Regions from separate parts of the Pseudoalteromonas issachenkonii genome, predicted to be linked through region 2. Evidence: predicted binding sites of a transcription regulator. Region 2 holds the regulator's gene; the other holds the start of a gene.
The links. The regulator FliA, encoded in region 2, starts transcription of late flagellar genes. The targets are predictions, from matches to a motif close to CTAAAGNTNNNNNNNNNNNNGCCGATA.

Region 1 (4,992 bases), 420 kb from region 2:
AAAATGCGCCAATACCCGTTGCTATTGCTTGCTTGAGCACCAGAGGGATTGCATTAATAATCCACTCTCGCACCTTAAATAAGCTTAGAATTAAAAATATACACCCTGACATAAATACCGCACCCAACGCAGCTTGCCAGCTATAACCCATACCTAATACAACACCATAGGTAAAAAATGCATTTAATCCCATACCCGGTGCCAATGCCAGTGGATAATTGGCCCACAAACCCATAATAAAACACCCTATTGCAGCAGCAATACAGGTGGCAACAAAAGCAGCACCTTGGTCCATACCGGCTTCTGCAAGCATAGCTGGGTTTACGAATACGATATAAACCATCGTAATAAATGTAGTCATACCGGCAATACATTCACGGCGAACCGAAGAATCATTTGCACGGATTTTGAATAAGGCTTCGAGCATAATAAACTTGTGGTTGTAAAAAGTGGCGAGATTTTAGCATAAAAATAACTTTTTACAGGACATTTTACCTTGCTATATACTAAACTAGCTAAGTGATTAAAATAACAAACGAAGTAGCATGATCAAAACGACACCAAGTGGCCAAGACTTAGAGCAACAATTAGACAACATTCTTTCTTTTGTAACGCAACCAAGCGATGCAAATCTCCCTGCGAGCTCTAAAAACACCGATCAAGACACATTAAATAAAGCCCTTTATTACCTTAAAAATGAACAAGGCGCCTTAGCCGCAAAATGGATGCGTTTGGCAGCAATGGCAGGAAATTATCGCGCGCAGTTTTATTTAGGGCTGTTTTTTATAAAAGGACAAGGTGTGCCGCAAAGTGTATTTCATGGTGCTGCGTGGCTTAGCTTAGCCGGTAGTCAAGGCTATGAACCTGCCATAGAAGCAATGAGCGATATACGAAAACATATTAGTACCAAACGACTTAAAGATGCTCAATGCTACGCAGCCAGCCTGTATGAACAAATTCACCAGTTACAATTCTCACATTTGATCCCCTCTAGTAGCGAAAAATAATTTCACTGCCCTAAAACTCATTTCATCTGTAAATTAATTAAGCGTTTATAGCCAAAACAAGCACGCTTAATTAATTTAAACTACTGTATACCCCCTGTTCATCTGTATTTATTTGCTCCCAGCCTTAAAATTAATTCTGTGGGCATTAACTTTCAATAAAAATTAAACCATTGTTATATATAGATTATTTATATATTTATAGTAACTGTCGCGTTTTAAGATGAATAACTGTACAAAAAAATAGCAAAAAACACTTGCACCAAACAACTGTATAAACTACTGTATGAATGTACTGTATAAAAACCCAGTGAGTGAGAAGATTATGTTACAGCCAATTACCGTAAGAACAGTTAAAAGCTATCAACAAGATGACCAATCAGATTGTGTTAACGTTGTACAAATTGAAGATGAAATTTCAGCAACGTTTGAGTTATTAAAAGTATTACACCAATACAACAGCCTAAACGCATGGACACTGTTAATAGCACCAGATAACGTACCGAGCAAAGCGCTACTTGATTCATGCTCAATTGATACCAGTAAATTACTGGTTATTCGTCAAAAGCATTTAGTTAATTTAGAGTATGTTTTAAGTTCTGCACTTCACAATGGAAATTTTGCCGCGGTGATCACCTGGACTGACATAATAAATAACCAACAACTGTCGCAGTTATCATTAAACTTGAGCCATACGCGCACTAAGTTGTATTGCTTTAGCAAAAAAAGCGCTCACCCTGAGATTTCACTTACGCAATAAGCTTGATAAACTAGCGTTTTAATACACAGTACATTTATCATGACTTCTAACGCCCTATTATGTTTTTGTGGCAGTCAGCAACCTTATGCTGATTGCTGCGAGCCTTTTCATTTAAAAACCAAACAGCCACACACACCAGAGCAACTTATGCGTGCACGCTACAGTGCTTATGCTGTTAAAAACGCGGTTTTTGTTCGTGAAAGTTATGCAAAAGAAAAACAAGCTGAAAATTCAATTTCAGAAATTAAAGATTTTGCAAATAGTTGCCGTTTTATAAACTTAACCGTATTAGACTCTGGTTATAATGATGAAACAGGATTTGTTACATTTAAAGCTCACTACTTTTATCAAGATTTATATTGCGAGTTGGCAGAAAATTCAAGGTTTATTAAAGAAGATGGACAATGGCGATACCTTGATGGTGAGATTACACCGGTTGCCGATATTAAAGTAAAGCGCAATGATACGTGCCCTTGCGGCAGTAATAAAAAGTATAAAAAGTGTCATAGTGTATAAATAACAGCTACAAAAAATGGGCCACAAGGCCCATTTTCAAAAACTACACTAAACGCAAATTAGCGTTTTACTCGCCATCATCTTCATCGAGGTCTTGACGCTGTGCAGGTCTTGCTAAAATCTCTAAGTAAAAAGAAGTTAAACCTTGCTTTTCAATTTCACTGATGTGATTGTTAATTTCAGCAACGTGAACCACTTGGGCTTCTTCAGCCGTGTTACCAAACTTACAATCAAATGCCCAGTAGTCGGCATCAACAGGTAAAGTTTTATTACGTTCTCTTTTCAAATATTTTTTCACTTCATGCTTTGCAGCATCAACCATACGAGGGTATTTGATTTTCTCATGATTCAGCGTGAATGTTTTCTTCATTACGTTCCTAATTACCTTGGTTTAATGATAATGGCATTTAATGTCATACCATTTGCGCCATTATAGCAATTGCATTTAAATTTTGGATGCTTTTTTTATATTAAATCAGTTATTAAAATAAAGCACCTATAAAACCAATAGTTACTTACTACTATAAACACAGTTTATTACAATCAAATGGCATGTATAAAGCAGCAATTGAACACATATAATTAGGCACTAAACAAATGTAATGGCTGGTGGATAGCTTCATTTTGTAAATCATCATAAAATGCCACCGCATCCATTTGAGGGTTTGATAACTCGGTGTTGGTATTTTGAATTCGTCGACGTACCGCTAATTCACAGTTATCAATGACAGTCAGTGGAATGTGGTTTTTATCATCACGAATATTAAATGGCTCAGGCTTTAAGCACTGAGTTAACTTTATATCACTCATCCCTACAGCGCTTCCCATTTTTGCTAAAAGCTCTGTGTTATTTTTACCAATTAACATATTAAAGGTATCTGGCGCTAATGGCTGCTTTGGACCTGCGCCAAATTGTTTACGCAGAGCATTTTCATCAGCTTGATCATGCTTAGTGTCACTTTTGGGTAGGTGGAATTCACTAAAATCGAGTGCATCGTGAGAGAGCATTGCTAATAAAAGTGCAAACTCGCCTCGGCGGTTTTCGTGCACACTTTCGTTAAGCCTCGTTTTTAACTGGCTCTCCGTGATTAACAAATCACCAATCTGCATAGACTTTAGCCTATTTAACTAATTAATAAGTATTTATCGGCTAAATTTGAATTTTCTTTAGCTTTTTTCTTTACTTAAATAAGAAGTTTGCTATTATCTGCCGCGTTGCATTGGAGGGGTTCCCGAGCGGCCAAAGGGATCAGACTGTAAATCTGACGGCTCAGCCTTCGCTGGTTCGAATCCAGCTCCCTCCACCACTTTTCTTAGGCTAAGTTAAGTGGGGCCAAATGCAATAACAATTAGTGTGGAGGGGTTCCCGAGCGGCCAAAGGGATCAGACTGTAAATCTGACGGCTCAGCCTTCGCTGGTTCGAATCCAGCTCCCTCCACCACTTCTCTTCTCTACCTTATTTCTTTTTATTCAAATACCCACTGTAAACTCATACCATGATTGTTTAACCAGTTACTTGCTTGTTTATAATCTGAATAAAATAATCCCACACGTTGCCAAAATTGAGCGCTGTGATTTAAATATTTTAAATGTGCTAATTCATGAACAATCACGTAGTCAATAACCCATGTCGGTGCACTTGCCAAGTGTAAGTTGAAGGTTAGTTCACGCCTGCGATTACAACTACCCCAGCGACGTTTATACAATTGAATACGAATATTACTCGGTAGCTTTTCACCCATCAGCTGACAATAATCGTTAACTCGCATTTCAATATAGCTTTCTAATTTCTCATGCAAAAACTGCTCTAGCAAACTTTGATACATTTGCGTTTGATGCTTTACACGTGAAGAAATACTCAGTAACAGCGTTTGGCTTTCATTGTGCTGCTGCCATTGAGTGCGTACTGCGTTTTCAAATTGCACATTAACAGCTTCATTAAATAATTTAATACTCTGGGTTTTGAGTGGAAACTGTCGTGTATCGGCTTGAATTTGTTGCTTATGTAACTGAGCATCAATCCAGTCCTGTTTACTTAACAGCCATTCATTAATTTGTGTTTTCGTTACAAAATGGGGCGCATATACCGTAAGCTCACGTTGTGCGACTTTGATAGCCACTGTTTTTCTTCGCTTACTACGCTTTAAAGTGTAATCCAACAATGAATGCTGCCTATTTATAATTAACCACTGGGTTTTATTTTACCTTGTACCATAACGGCTAATCTATAAATAATCCCTACTAAATGCCATTTTAATAACAATGGATTTAGTGCTACTCAATAAATAGTATGGTTTAGAGCTTAAAACACTTACGTTACTTTTGTAATTTATAACTCAATACCTTGTGATTATTATTGTATTTTATATTAGACTGAATTTAAGAGTTATTATGTGAATGATTGATGTTAGCTAATTTTTTTATAAACGAACCAGATCCAAGCCTAATTATTAATGGTGTATACGACCCAAGTTTAGTGACACTATCTATACTCACCGCAATTTTTGCAGCTTATTTTTCTTTGCACGTTATCGATTTAGCAAATAATACACATTTTAAATCTTATCGAAAGTTAGCCAATATAACCGCAGCCTTAGTCCTTGCCGGAGGGGTCTGGAGCATGCACTTTATTGCTATGCTGGCATTTTCTTTGTGCACTACAATTGAATACGATCCCACACTCACTTTTGTGTCGTTTATACCGGCTTTACT
Region 2 (4,992 bases):
ACGAACAATAATCGTTAGCTGGCCATCAACCACATTAGTTTTTGTTAAATCTAAGTGGAATATTTCACTTACACCCGCTAGCGGCAAGGCAAAGGTTTGCTCTCCCACCACCACCATTAAGGTAGGTAATATCGCAAGTGTTAGTGGAACTTTGATTTCTAAAGTAGTCCCTACGCCCATTTCTGATTTTATGTTAACCGAGCCATTGAGCTGAGTGATTTTTGTTTTAACCACATCCATACCAACACCACGGCCAGAAATATCTGAGATTTCTTCTTTGGTTGAAAATCCAGGTGCAAAAATAAGGTTATAAGCTTCAGTATCAGAAAGACGACTCGCTTGGTCGTGATCAAGCACCCCTTTACTAATCGCAATCTTTTTAAGCTTTTCAGCATCCATACCGGCACCATCATCTTGGATGGTAAGTAGAATATGATCACCCTGTTGCGAAGCTGATAAAGTCACCGTACCTGTTCTAGGTTTACCCGATGCTTCACGAATATCGGGCATTTCAATACCATGGTCGACCGAGTTGCGAACCAAATGCACCAATGGATCGGCCAATGCTTCCACTAAATTTTTATCTAAATCGGTGTCTTCACCGACAAGTAATAAATTAATATCTTTTTTAAGTGTTCGTGCTAAGTCACGTACAACACGAGGAAAACGGCCAAATACTTTTTTAATTGGCTGCATTCGTGTTTGCATTACTGCACCTTGGATATCAGCAGTCACAACATCTAAGTTGGAAATAGCTTTACCCATAGCCTCGCTATCAGAATTAGTCGCCAAACTCACTAAGCGATTTCGCACAAGTACTAACTCGCCCACCATGTTCATTATTTGGTCTAGGCGTTTGGTATCAACACGTACTGTTGTTTCTGCCGGTGGAGGCGCTGCTTTTTTAGGCGGCGCAGCTTTAGCTGCTTGTGCCGCAGGAGCAGGCTTAGCTGGCTCTGGTTTAGGCTGTGGCTTAGCTGCAGCAACTGGTTCTGGCTTTTTAGCTGCCACTGGTTCTGGTTTACTTACAGGAGCCGGTGTTTCTATCGACTTAGGTGCACCTTTACCATGAAGTTCATCAAGTAACGCTTCAAACTCGTCGTCACTTATTTCATCATCGCCCGAGCTTTGCTCGTTACTTGGTGGAGCCACAGGGGCTGATGGTGTTTGTTGTGGTGTACTTGCGGTTGCTTGGCTCACTTCGCCAAAGCTGCCTACACCATGAAGTTCATCCAATAAGCTGTCAAACTCATCGTCAGTTATATCACCACTGACATCATTGTCACTTGATGATGATTGTTTTTCTTGTGGGGCTTGCCCTTTTCCATGAAGTTCATCAAGTAGGCTTTCGAATTCGTCTTCGGTTATTTCATCAATCTGAGACTCAGTACTGCTGCTATCTGGGCCGCTAAATAATTCATCAAAAGCAAACGGGTCTTCTTCAGCATCGTTGCTCGGTTGCTCTGCAACTGGTTCGGGCTCTACCGATGGGGTTTCGACAGGAGCTATATCTTCAACCACAGAATCGCCGGCAAGCTCTTCTGCTGTCGGTGGCTGTCCAAGTTTGTGAAGTACTGCAAGTAATTCTGGATCAGCAGGCTCTGGCTGGTCACGATTTTTAATCGTGGCAAACATTTCATTAATGGTATCCAGTGCTTGTAAAATCACATCCATTAATTCAGAGTTAACTGTTCTTACACCTTGGCGCAGTAAATCAAACACATTTTCAGCACCATGACATGCATCAACAAGCTCTGTCATAGCCAAAAAGCCAGCGCCACCCTTTACAGTGTGGAAACCGCGAAATATTGCGTTTAGTAGCTCAGTATCATCTGGGTTGTTTTCCAGTTCTACTAACTGTTCAGATAAAAGCTCAAGGATTTCTCCGGCCTCTACTAAAAAGTCTTGTAAAATATCTTCATCGACTTCAAAGCTCATGCAGTACTCTCCTATTAGAAGCCCAAACTTGATAATAGATCATCAACTTCATCTTGATCAGATACAACATCATTACGCGTTTCTTTATCAATAATAGGCCCTTCGGGACCTGCTAGTGTTTGTGCAACAATGGGATCTTCTATTTTTTCTGGTTGTTCAGTTGGTTCAACCTCACCACCTTGCGCTGCAAATGCAGTCAACAGGTGAATTAAACTTTCTTCAACTTCACGGACAAGTTCAATAACACGGCGAATAACCTGACCCGTTAAATCTTGATAGTCTTGAGCCATCAGCACATTAGTCATCAGCATTTGTAACTCATCGGTTTTGTGATGAGAACTGCTCATAAACTTATCAATACTATGACAAAGTGATTTAAACTCGCCAAGCTCTATTTCGCGGTTCATTAAACGATCCCACGTTGGCTTGATATCAGCTATTTCGTCAGCGATTTCTTGTGCTAATGGTAAGCTTGCTTCAACCGCATCCATTGTCTTATTGGCTGCGTTTTCTGTCATTTCCATGACATAGTTAAGGCGTTTTTTTGCGTCAGGGATGGCATCAGTGGTAATGTCTGTTAAACGCGTGTCTAACTCGAAACTTTTTAAAGCTTCGTGCAGTTGACGCGTCAACTTACCCACCTCAGCAAATAACTGTGATTGCTCTTGTGAAGCTGTTTCTAAAATTAACTGATTCGCTTTATCTTGCTCACCATTTTCTAAAAAAACAACTAACTGGCGAGCTTGTTCTAAAGTAATCTGAGGCGCAGCAGGTGCTGACATAAGCCTCTCCCTCTCATTAACCTAAGCGTTCGAACACTTTTTCTAATTTAGTTTTCAATGTACCTGCAGTAAATGGTTTAACAATATAACCATTAACACCTGCTTGGGCCGCAGCAATTATTTGTTCTTTTTTAGCTTCTGCTGTAACCATTAAAACAGGAATATGCTTTAATTTTTCATCAGCTCGAATTGCCCTCAAAAGATCAATACCTTGCATGCCTGGCATATTCCAATCTGTTACAACAAAATCAAACGCTTGATTTTGCAACATAGGCAAAGCAGTTGACCCGTCATCTGCTTCTTGAACATTGGTAAAACCTAAATCGCGCAACAGGTTTTTAATAATACGTCTCATTGTTGAGAAATCATCAACAACAAGAATTTTAATGTTTTTATCCAAAACATCCTCCAGTGAGGCCTGAACCTTTATTTACTTACTTCTAGTTTATCCAGTCATTGATTTTTGCTTTAAGCTTAATCATCGCCTGACCATGTATCTGACTTACACGCGATTCACTTACATCGAGTATATGCCCAATTTCTTTTAAATTCATCTCATCGTTATAGTACAAAGAAAGCACCATTGCATCTTTTTCCGGTAACGACTTTATTGCACTGAGTAAAGACTCATTAAACCGTTCATTTTTAACATTATTGAACGGTTTGTCTAGTGCTAAATCTTGGCCATGAGGTGTAATCACATCGTCATCTATACCAAGGTCTTCAATACCTAACACTTTACTTACATTTACATCGTTTAAAATATGATGGTACTCATTTAGCGAAATTTCAAGTTTTTCAGCAACTTCACTATCTTTAGGTTCACGGTTTAAACTGTTCTCAAGCGCAACAATAGTCTCTGCAACCAAACGGCTTTTTCTGTGAACTGAACGTGGAACCCAATCGCCTCGGCGCATTTCGTCTATCATCGCACCACGAATACGAATACCGGCAAAGGTTTCAAAGCTTGCGCCTTTGCTCGCATCAAAGTTTTTTGAAGCTTCAATTAAACCAATCATACCCGATTGAATTAAATCATCTAGCTGCACACTGGCCGGTAAACGAGCAATTAAATGGCACGCCACTTTTTTGACTAATGAGGCATGCTTTTCAACAATCATATTTAAATTTTGTGTTGACTGATATCCCATAGCTCTATTCACCGGTATTGTCATTGTTAGTTACTAACTAGTTTCTCAATGAAAAACTCTAAATGACCCGAGGCTTGACTAGGTGTTGGCCACTTAGCAATTTTTGTAGCCAGTGTTTTAAAAGCAATTGCAGCAGGCGACCCAGGAAAAACCTCAACAATTACTTTTTGGCGGCGCGTTGATTTGCGCATATTTTCATCATATGGAACCGTTGCAACCAACTCCATTGATATATCTAAAAATCGGTCGGTAACCTTTGAAAGTTTTGCAAACAATTCCTGCCCTTCGCGTAAACTACGCACCATATTGGCAACAATTTTAAATTTATAAACGCCGTGCTCACGGCTAAGTACTTTAATTAAAGCATAGGCATCGGTAATTGATGTAGGCTCATCACATACCACCACAACCACATCTTGCGCTGCGCGAGAAAAACTCAGCACCATATCGGAAATACCCGCAGCGGTATCAACAATTAAAATATCAAAGTCGGTGTTAAGTTCACTAAATGCACGAATAAGTCCAGCGAGCTCTGAGGGTGATAACTCAACCATACTTTGCGAACCCGATGTTGCAGGCACTATTTTTATGCCTGCGGGACCTTCGACTAAAATATCATCAAGTTCACATTCGCCCGATAAAACATGAGATAAATTACGCTCAACGCGCAGTCCAAGCATCACATCACAATTCGCTAATCCTAAATCAGCATCTAGTACAAGCACACGTTTGCCTTGTTGGCCTAACGCGATTGCCGTGTTAAGGGATACGTTCGTTTTACCCACTCCACCTTTGCCGCCGGTGACAGCGATAACTTTTACGCCGTTATTATTATTCTTGCTCATTTTGCGAAGGCCGCTTGCTTGATCTAAAACTGTGTTAATCATACATCTCTACTGTGCTCGACGCCACTGATTGGTGTCGTGATTGTTGTGCTTTTATTCTTTTTAAATACAATTGCTCAGCTTTTTTTACTAGTTTTTCGGCATTTGCCACTCTAATATCTTCTGGTACTCGCTGACCGTTAGTAAGATACCCTATTGGGAGACGATTTTGAATCGCAATACTAATAATCTCACCTAAACTCAATGACTCATCAAGTTTAGTAAAAATACATCCGC

Region 1: PISS_RS09250 (VC2046/SO_2500 family protein) is a predicted target of FliA. The motif match lies at 3,425-3,451, and genes of this name have one in related genera.

The regions. Positions count from the first base shown of each region.
Region 1 is NZ_CP011030.1:2,013,362-2,018,353, forward strand. It holds gene PISS_RS09225 (NCS2 family permease) at 1-427, opposite strand, end outside; gene PISS_RS09230 (SEL1-like repeat protein) at 546-1,007, shown strand; gene PISS_RS09235 (SulA-like leucine-rich domain-containing protein) at 1,330-1,764, shown strand; gene PISS_RS09240 (YchJ family protein) at 1,804-2,280, shown strand; gene PISS_RS09245 (DUF6172 family protein) at 2,348-2,650, opposite strand; gene PISS_RS09250 (VC2046/SO_2500 family protein) at 2,863-3,390, opposite strand; tRNA gene PISS_RS09255 (tRNA-Tyr) at 3,503-3,587, shown strand; tRNA gene PISS_RS09260 (tRNA-Tyr) at 3,637-3,721, shown strand; gene PISS_RS09265 (M48 family metallopeptidase) at 3,747-4,439, opposite strand; gene PISS_RS09270 (PAS domain S-box protein) at 4,685-4,992, shown strand, end outside.
Region 2 is NZ_CP011030.1:2,434,421-2,439,412, forward strand. It holds gene PISS_RS11300 (chemotaxis protein CheA) at 1-1,938, opposite strand, end outside; gene PISS_RS11305 (protein phosphatase CheZ) at 1,953-2,720, opposite strand; gene cheY (chemotaxis response regulator CheY) at 2,737-3,120, opposite strand; gene PISS_RS11315 (RNA polymerase sigma factor FliA) at 3,161-3,871, opposite strand; gene PISS_RS11320 (MinD/ParA family ATP-binding protein) at 3,898-4,758, opposite strand; gene flhF (flagellar biosynthesis GTPase FlhF) at 4,751-4,992, opposite strand, start outside.